Regions from separate parts of the Trichocoleus sp. DQ-A1 genome, predicted to be linked through region 1. Evidence: riboswitches for the same ligand, from Rfam matches in the RefSeq annotation. Region 1 holds a riboswitch; the other holds the start of a gene.

Region 1 (4,868 bases):
ATAGGACTTGCGAAGATTTTCTATTTCCAGAAATCCAGTGCGGTTGACACTTTGATTATTAGCATCCGTTGAGAATGAGGTGGATTTAGTCATATCATGCTCCTTCTTGGGACGAACTCTTGAGAATTTTGAAGGTATTAGGCTGGCTTTTGCCAAAAAGTAAAACTTAGCCGAGCCGCTTGAACTGTAGCCAGTGCAGCTAATTAAGACAGAAAGAAACGAGTGGGACGGTTCGCCCGAATCTCAAAACCATTGACATATCCAACAGGATCGCTGGGGTCAAAACCTTTCTTATCAATAAATACTTCCGGTACTTCAACTTTGTAATCTTCTTGGGGACACTCAATGCCCATTTCTGCGGCAATTTCTCGATAGAGATCGGTTCTCCAGCCTTGTTTGGCAAGTGCTTCTGCATTCTTTGGAAATTCTTTGATTTGTCCCCAACGAGCTGCTTGAGTCATTAACCAGAGACTTTCAGATTGCCAGAGAAATGTCGAATGTTCTCCTGGACGTTTGGGAATGTTGTCAGGGATATCGAAGAAGATTGTACTGTCCTCGGCTTTCGCAATCCGAGCTTTACCATCAAAACCGCCATAATTGTAGTCGCCAATAATTGCGGGACGAGTAAATTTGGGTTTAGCACCTGTAAAGGAACGCTCGGAAATAAGTGTTGCTACTTCTTCGCGGTTTTCAGGCTTGCTGCAATACTGGCAAGCTTCAATCATCGCTTTGACGAGGGAACGATAAGTTTTGGGATTTTTTTGGATGAAAGATTCCATCACACCCAGTAGCCGATCTGGGTGTCCCAACCAAATTTCTTTGCCTTGAGCGAAGGTAAAACCAACGCCTTCATTTCCGGTAATTGCGCGGGTATTCCAAGGTTCTGCCACCATGTAGGCTTGCATCGCCCCTATCCGCACGTTCGTCACCATTTGCGGTGGGGGAACGATGATGACGCGAAACTCTTTCAGGGGATCGACTCCGGCGGCGGCGGATAGGTAGCGGACGAAGTATTCGTAAATGGCAGAACTGAGGACAACTGCCCAAACTCGTTGTTCTCGCGGCTGCTTCTCAAAGTAGCTGCGGAAATCCTTCCCAAAGGCTTCTAAATCGCCGTTATACTCCCGCCAGGGACGCAAACCTGCTTCCCACATTTTCCGATTCATCGTCATGGCGTTACCGTGTCGGTGAATGGTCATGGCGGCGCAGAGAGGGGCATGGCGTGCGCCTTCAGCACCGATTCTGGCGTTGGTGACGGCACCAGAGACTACGGGGGCGGCATCAGTGCGACCAAAAATTACGCCGTCACGAGAGGTTGCCCAGCTAGCTTCCCGATTAAGTTGGACGTTGAGACCATACTTGCGGAAAAATCCTTTTTTCCAAGCGATCGCAAACGGCGCACAATCATTCACCGGCACGTAGCCAACAATCAGATCGGGTTTTTCTAACGATCCTGGCTCTACGACTTGTTTGATGGATGCGGATTCTTCAGTGAGTCCTTTCGCTGAGCGATCGCCGCTAATCGCACAAGATGATAGTGCCATTCCTGCTGCTGTGGCACCCATACCCTCCAGAAATTTTCGTCGCGTCCAGTTTGTGGTGTCACTCATAATTCGTCCTTGCGATTTATTTCCACTCAGCTCAAGCCACTAGGTTTGAGCGATTACTGCTCATGAGTTCTCTGAAAAAATTGACGCCGTAGGTACTACGTCTCGCAACCCACTCGTTTGAGCGGTCAGCGTTACCACGACGGCCGTGAGTCTCGCTCACACTAGCGATTTCTGTTAGAGCAGAATCATCCCTACTTAACAGAGGTTTACAGAAAATTATTAGACAGAGGTTGCCCTAGGGCGACGGTGAGTAACCAAAGCTTCAACTTTGCCTAGGGCGTAGTCCAGCAGTAGTCCTGTCAGCCCAATCACTACCACTGCCAAAAATACTGAGCTTAGGTTTAAGCGACTCCATTCATCCCACACAAAAAACCCAATCCCGATGCCGCCTGTGAGCATTTCTACAGCGACAATGACCAGCCATGCAATTCCCAAACTAATCCGTAAACCAGTGAAGACATAAGGCAAACTCGCAGGCCAAATAATCTTGGTAATTCGTCGCCAACGGGGCATTTCTAGCACCCTTGCCACATCGAGGTAATCTTTGGAAACGCTAGAAACACCGAGAGCAGTGTTAATAATGGTGGGCCACAAAGAGGTAATGAAGATAACAAAAATTGCTGACGGATCTGCTAGGTTAAAAATTGCTAAAGCAATGGGCAACCAAGCTAGGGGCGATACTGGCTTGAAAATCTGAATTATGGGATTGAGTGCCATCATTGCTTGCTTGGACATCCCAATCAAAAATCCAATGGGAATGGCAACAACTGCACCTAACAAAAATCCCAGCAATACTCGTCGAAGGCTTGCCAGTAGTAACCAACCAATCCCTAGATCGCCAGGACCCCGTCGGTAAAAGGGGTTCAGAATGTAGTCTAAATTCTTGACGAACGCCTCTGGTGGGGTGGGTATTAATTCATGCTTGAAAAGCGCAACAATCCACCACAGAACGAGAATTCCTAAAAAACCAAGGGCGGGGAGGACGACGACATCCCGAATCAGAACGGGTTTTGCCCGTTTCCAGGCTACCTGTCCAGCAACTGCAATCGCAGACAAATTCAGCTGCAATATCATTATGAAGCTCCTCAGAGTCACTCTTCAGGTACAAAAAAGTAGAGCAGTACCAGCCGGGGACACTGATGAGTTCAGAACATTTCAAAAAATGCTGACTCTTCAGTCTCCTCTCAATGCCTACGAAGTTAGCTGACGGGCTAGAGCTGAGAGATGCTCTTCTCTAATGGATAAGGGATGAAGGATAAATAAACAGTTTTTTATTCCGCCTTACACCTTTTGCCTTACTCCTGGCAGAGATACGCCCCATTAATTGGTTCCTCCGTTCCAGCGCTTATACAGAGCGATCGCTTGCTAAGACGCTGAATTAGGCTGACTTACTCGGATTAACCGATAAGCTTAGCACGCCTTTTTAAGACAGTCCACCTTTCCGAAGACATAGCTTTCTAGAGATCGCTTCTCCATCAAATTCACAATAGTTTACGAACTTTTTGAGGCATTCTAGTGATGTTTGTATTCTCCACTACATCTTGCCTTCCTTCAACCCCATCTTTAGGTAGAAGCCGCTTGAAGCAGTCGAAGTTTATATTATCTATCTTGTTAATCAGCCAATTTTATCGTTCGTTCAAGGCACCCAATATGATGTCAGTATTCTCCTCTTTGGTTTCTGAACCTTCCGAACAAATACTTTGTTTTTATACAAATTGCACAAATAAGATTCAAATTGTTAGAGTTGATAATACTCAAGACTTAAACTTTGAACGGATTGTTTTCCCTGGGCAACGTTTATTGTTTAAATCCTTACCAGACTCCCAACTAGAAATACATACTAACCCAACAAAAATTTTTACTGAAAACTTAGCTTTAATAGAAGTAATTTCCTGCGCTAATCTCCGCGTACATGAAGAAATGAGCACCTGAAAATGAAGTTTTTAACCCTTAGGGTGGCTTTTGATTAAAAACATTTTAAGAGCTTATAGGCGAAGTATTTGGGCGCGAAAGCAAGAAGGAAAAACAAATTAGCTACTCCCCAAGCTAATCTTAGTCTATGGAGAGCATTTGTAAACGAGTCAATAGCGCCAAAAAATGATGGATTTTAGTCAATTACTGATCGATAAATCTGCCACGATTGTAGAGAAATGGATTGAAGCTGTCCGTGCTGATAGTCGAATTGAGACCGCAGCAGAATTATCTTACAAGGGTTTGCGCGACAGCCTCCCCCGTGTCCTCAAGGCATTAGCGACTGTACTTTCTAAGTTTCAAGACAGTGATGTTCAGTCGTTAGTAGATGCAAGTTTAGAACATGGTATACTTCGGGCTGAACAAGGTTACGATCCAGTAGAAATTGTCCGCGAATACCGAATTTTACGGGAGACAATCGTTTCCACCTTAGAGGGAGAGTTGCTAGACTCATCACCGATTGAGATAATCCGAGTCATTCGTCTGATTGATACAGTAGTGGATGAAGCGATCGCTCAATGTTTTAAAAGCTACATGGATGAGCGATTGCACGAACTCCAACAGCTGCAAAGTCAGTTAAAATTGACCAATCAAGAATTAACTCGTTTGCTTCGGGCGAATAAAGATAACCTTTCTCATCTAGCCCACGAATTGAAAACTCCCCTTACTTCCATTATTGGCTACTCAGATTTATTTTTGCGCCAACAACAACGGAAGCAGGAGGAGAGCAATAACCTTCCGAATCTAGAACACATTGAGAAAGTGCTACGAAATGGACGACAGCTACTTCGATTAATCAACGATGCGTTGGAAATCTCTCGCTATGAAGCGGGGAAAATGAAATTGCAGCCATCTGTAACAGATGTACGCTCTTTAATTCAAAATATTCTGGAAATGGTAGAACCTTTGGCGGATTCCAAACAGCTACAGATAATCGTTGATTACGATTCGGCTAGCGCCGATAGCTGTGCTGCTCTTCGAGAAGGACTACACCCAACATGCGCCCCCGATCGGGTGCTGACAGATCCCCTGAGACTACAGCAAATTATTACTAATCTCTTTAGTAACGCGATTCGTTACACCGACTCTGGAACGATTAAATTAAGGTGCCAAACGCTATCAGATAAAGAGTGGGCAATCGCTATCAGCGATACGGGAATCGGCGTTCCTCCAGAAGACCAAGCTCGTATATTTGAACCCTACTTTCGCTCTATTCCCCAAGAAAAGTCTTTCCTTCCGGAAAGTACAGGTTTAGGATTAGCGATTGTCTCGCGGTTGGTAAAATTA
Region 2 (4,868 bases), on a different contig from region 1:
GTACCGCCGGATGTTCTGGCGGTAACAGGTGCTTCAATTGCGGTGCTTTTAGCACAGATTCCCTTCCAAGGACCGATGGCAGCGGTGCGGGTTGGTTTGGTGGGGGATGATTTTATTATCAATCCTACCTACGCCGAGATTGAGGCGGGGGATTTGGATCTGGTGGTGGCAGGCTCTCCAGATGGCGTGATTATGGTCGAAGCTGGAGCGAATCAGCTGCCAGAACAGGATGTCATTGAGGCGATTGATTTCGGCTATGAGGCGGTGCGCGACTTGATTGAGGCGCAGCGAGAACTCATGGCAGCACTGGGGATTGAATTGGTTCAAGAAATCCAGCCGGAAGTCGATTCGACCCTAGAGAATTTTATTCGCGATCGCGCGACTGCCCAAATCAAAGAAGTCCTCTCCAAATTTGAACTGGACAAAAATAGCCGCGATGCTCTTTTAGATCAGATCAAAGAGACACAAATCCTGGCAGCGATCGCAGAATTAGCTGAAGACGACCCCATTCGAGTTGCTTCTGCGGCTAACTCTAAAGCAGTGAGTAACGTCTTTAAAGACATCACCAAGAAGCTGATGCGCCGTCAGATTGTCGAAGACAGCGTCCGGGTAGATGGTCGCAAGCTTGATGAAGTGCGCCCTGTCTCTTGTCGCGTGGGTCTGTTGCCCAATCGGGTTCATGGTAGCGGTTTGTTTAACCGAGGACTGACCCAGGTGTTATCTGTTTGTACTCTCGGCACCCCAGGCGATGCTCAGGATCTCGCAGATGACCTGCATCCAGAAGATGAAAAGCGCTATTTACATCACTATAATTTTCCGCCCTTTTCTGTTGGGGAAACCAAGCCGATGCGGGCACCCGGTCGTCGGGAAATTGGTCACGGGGCACTAGCCGCACGGGCAATAGTGCCAGTGTTACCGCCGAAGGAAGACTTCCCCTACGTGATTCGGGTGGTGTCTGAAGTTCTTTCTTCTAATGGTTCCACATCGATGGGTTCGGTGTGTGGTTCCACCCTGGCTTTGATGGATGCTGGCGTGCCCATTGCGAAGCCGGTGAGTGGCGCAGCAATGGGACTGATTAAAGAAGGCGAGGAAGTTCGCATTCTGACTGATATTCAGGGCATTGAAGATTTCTTAGGTGACATGGACTTTAAGGTGGCAGGTACCGATACTGGTATCACTGCCTTGCAAATGGACATGAAGATCAGCGGACTGCCTCTGGATATCATTGCCAAAGCCGTCGAGCAAGCAAAGGGCGCTAGGCTGCACATTTTAGAGAAAATGCTGGCAACCATTGACCAGCCCCGCACCGAGATGTCACCTTATGCACCTCGCTTGCTAACGCTCAAGATTGAGCCAGAACTCATTGGCATGGTCATCGGGCCTGGAGGCAAGATGATTAAGAGCATCACTGAAGAAACGGGTGCCAAAATCGACATTGAGGATGATGGCACGATCACGATTTCAGCAGTAGATGGCGAGAAGGCGAAGAAAGCCCGCAACATCATCCAAGGGATGACGCGGAGGCTGAATGAGGGTGATGTATACGCTGGTCGCGTAACCCGGATTATTCCAATTGGGGCGTTTGTGGAAGTGCTTCCCGGAAAAGAAGGGATGATCCACATTTCTCAACTTGCTGATTACCGAGTCGGTCGCGTCGAAGATGAAGTGGCTGTCGGGGATGAAGTTATTGTCAAGGTACGGGAAATTGATAGCAAAGGTCGGATTAATCTGACGCGTTTGGGGATTCACCCAGATGAAGCGGCAGCTGCTCGTGAAGCGGCAGCAAGTCGTTAAAAAAACCACTTAGCGATTAGCGCTTAGCAATTAGGAATTGAAATTGCTAACCGCTAATCGCTAAACCAGGCTTTTTCCCTCAACAACTACCATTCCATTCGGTTATTAAATCTAATCTAATTATCCCGTAGCTATAGCAATCCTATTTGAGTTGCAAGCTAGGAGTTCAGATTCCTAACTTCTTCGATAAGTCGAATATCTCGCGTTTGAAAATGATTTAGCACCGAGCTATAAAAACTATAATTAGATGAATCATAGCAACAGTAAAGAGTTGTTTCTAGTAGTCTTTAACTCTTAGTTATGAGTTGGTTGATATTGAACGAATGACTAAAGGTTAAAGACGTAGAAAGCTTTTATTAATAACGAGTTGCAGTTCTTCTCGTGTAGGTTAATGCCGTGCGCGAACGTTCGCTAACAAAAGTTAGCTGATGGTTTTTTTACTTAGCCCAATGTACTCTATCTACCCCATCCGCCCACATCAAATGCTTGACGTCGCAAGTCTGACCCTTGGAGGGTAAGTATAGATATCATCCTCGTATATTAAAAAACATCTATCTTAAGGTAGGTTGACGATTTTTAAATTGTAGTGTTAAGGTTGCAGTCAGTCTACATAAGTCAGCCTAATCCAGTATCTCACTTTAAAAAACGTACCTTATCTAATTAAGGTGAAGCTGGAGCGGAGGAACCAAATCTTGGGGCTTATCGATGAGAGATTAAAAATAAAAAATTAAACAATTACAAAGATAGGATGACTATTTTAATGTTTAATTTTGCATTCTTAATTCCTCAGAAAGGGACATCTCTCAGTCCTCGCCCGTCAGCTAACTCCGTCGGCATTGAGAGGAGACTGAAGAGTCAGCAATTTTATAGAATTTGCGCGATCTCATCAGTGTCCTTGGCTGGTATCTGTTCGCTTCGTTGTACCTGCCCTCGACTATGAGTAGAGGCACATTTCGTGCTTCAACTGCTGGCGTAGGAGAGCAGGTGCGCTAGCTATGAGGAGAAAATCAACCGATGTTACTGACTGAAAAAAATCGTATCGCCTTAATTTCAGTAGATGGCGATCCAGCGGTAGAAATTGGGCAAGAAGAAGCTGGAGGTCAAAATGTCTATGTGCGTCAAGTAGGATTAGCACTCGCTGAGCAAGGCTGGCAGGTGGATATGTTCACTCGCCGCAGCACTCCGGAGCAACTGGATGTCGTTCAGCATACGCCTAACTGCCAGACAATCCGATTAGCCGCTGGGCCAGCCCAATTCATGAGTCGGGATCGACTCTTCTGCTATTTACCAGAGTTTGTTGAACAATTCCAGGCATTTCAGCAGCGTGAAGGTTGGCAATATACCCTGGTGCATACCAATTATTGGTTGTCATCTTGGGTGGGAATGGAACTGAAAAAGCACCAACCTTTGATACAGGTACATACTTATCACTCGCTGGGGGCGGTAAAGTATCGTACAGTTTCCGAAATTCCAGCGATCGCTTCCACACGACTTGCCGTTGAAAAAGCGTGTCTGGAAACAGTGGATCGAGTGATTGCTACCAGTCCGCAAGAAGAAGATCAAATGCGATCGCTTGTTTCCACTCAGGGACAGATTGAAATGATTCCCTGCGGTACAGATATCGTTAAATTTGGTTCCATTCAGCGCCAAGAAGCACGCCAACAGCTAGGAATTGCCAGCGACGCCAAAGTAGTGCTGTATGTGGGTCGTTTCGATCGGCGCAAGGGAATTGAAACTTTAGTCCGAGCTGTAGCAAAATCAAGCTTACGCAAGTCTTGCGACCTAAAGCTCCTCATCGCAGGCGGAAGTCGTCCGGGACAGAGTGACGGCATTGAACGCGATCACATTGAGAAAATCGTAGCTGAAGAAGGCATTGGCGATCTCACTTGCTTCCCCGGTCGTGTGGAAGATAGCGATTTGCCTCTCTACTACTCAGCTGCCGATGTGTGTGTTGTCCCCAGTCATTACGAACCCTTCGGTTTAGTTGCCATTGAAGCAATGGCTAACCGGACGCCGGTAATTGCAAGCAATGTAGGCGGCTTGCAGTTTACCGTAGTGCCAGAGGTAACGGGTTTACTGGTGCCTCCCAAACATGAAGTCTCCTTTGCACAGGCAATTGACCGCATCCTCGCCGATCCCGATTGGCGAGACCAATTAGGTCAGATGGGTCGCCAACGGGTAGAAATTGCCTTTAGCTGGAATAGCGTGGCATTACGACTCAGTCATCTGTACACCAAATTACTGTGCCAAGCCGTTGTTGAATCTGCGAGCAAACCGCAGCTAGTCGCTTGAGATTTTTTCCCCTGAAAAGTGCTGAGTTCTTTGGGATGGGATTTTCATCCCGATAGCGAGCAAGAAAAGGCACTAGAAAAGAGTTTCCATCCAACGTTGTGAGCTTTCAGTGTATAAGCGTTTCTTGCAATAAAAACAATCAATCTTCTTTGTTCCTTGCAAGGAGGAAATGAGACTCCCTCTTCGTTTCCGAAAGTTAGGACAGGTTCTCAATATTTTTGCAAGAACTCTATTCCCCAACCCTAGACAAATTTATTCCAAATCGATGGATTGTCCGTAAAAGCGGGATATCCATCCAATCATTTGAGAGCAATTCAAGTAGTAAGAAAACGGCAAATTACCAAATTAGGAGAGTTGAAATCATGCTGAATATCGGAGATAGCGTACTACATAAGAAAACCGGACGCTCTGGCAAGGTTTTTGGCTATGGCTATCAGATGGTTAATAGCACTTACTTGCCAACACTGATCGTCAGAGTAGTTGAAGCTGCTAGTTTAAACCAGAAAAGTTTTGTAGAAGATTTGTCTTCATCATGGATTTTGGAGCAAGAAGCTTCTCGGCTCTCGGCAAAGGCTGCACGCTAGAGCCTAGCCTGATTGTATCTGCGCTTTATGCGTAGGCGATCGCTCAAAACAAAACTCGGTCAGTAACTGACCGAGTTTTGTATTTTTGTCAAATATTTAGTTTTGAAAAACCCACTAATCCCATTTAACGTTATTCGGCAAAATCGCGTTGTCGAGAGCCGCATCCTTCAAGTTAGCATTTATCAAGTTAGCCTCTCT

What was found. A riboswitch is a leader RNA that binds a small molecule or an ion and turns the genes downstream of it on or off. The one in region 1 is predicted to bind cyclic di-AMP.
Region 2: another riboswitch for cyclic di-AMP. It lies ahead of NDI33_RS11380 (glycosyltransferase family 1 protein); the one in region 1 lies ahead of ntrB (nitrate ABC transporter permease).

The regions. Positions count from the first base shown of each region.
Region 1 covers NZ_JAMPKE010000064.1:2,422-7,289, forward strand. The annotation lists gene NDI33_RS27555 (ABC transporter ATP-binding protein) at 1-93, opposite strand, end outside; gene NDI33_RS27560 (ABC transporter substrate-binding protein) at 204-1,610, opposite strand; gene ntrB (nitrate ABC transporter permease) at 1,830-2,684, opposite strand; cyclic di-AMP (ydaO/yuaA leader) riboswitch at 2,784-3,005, opposite strand; gene NDI33_RS27570 (DUF1830 domain-containing protein) at 3,264-3,542, shown strand; gene NDI33_RS27575 (ATP-binding protein) at 3,711-4,868, shown strand, end outside.
Region 2 covers NZ_JAMPKE010000009.1:92,608-97,475, forward strand. The annotation lists gene NDI33_RS11375 (polyribonucleotide nucleotidyltransferase) at 1-1,794, shown strand, start outside; cyclic di-AMP (ydaO/yuaA leader) riboswitch at 2,433-2,645, shown strand; gene NDI33_RS11380 (glycosyltransferase family 1 protein) at 2,809-4,086, shown strand; gene NDI33_RS11385 (hypothetical protein) at 4,449-4,670, shown strand; gene NDI33_RS11390 (pentapeptide repeat-containing protein) at 4,785-4,868, opposite strand, start outside.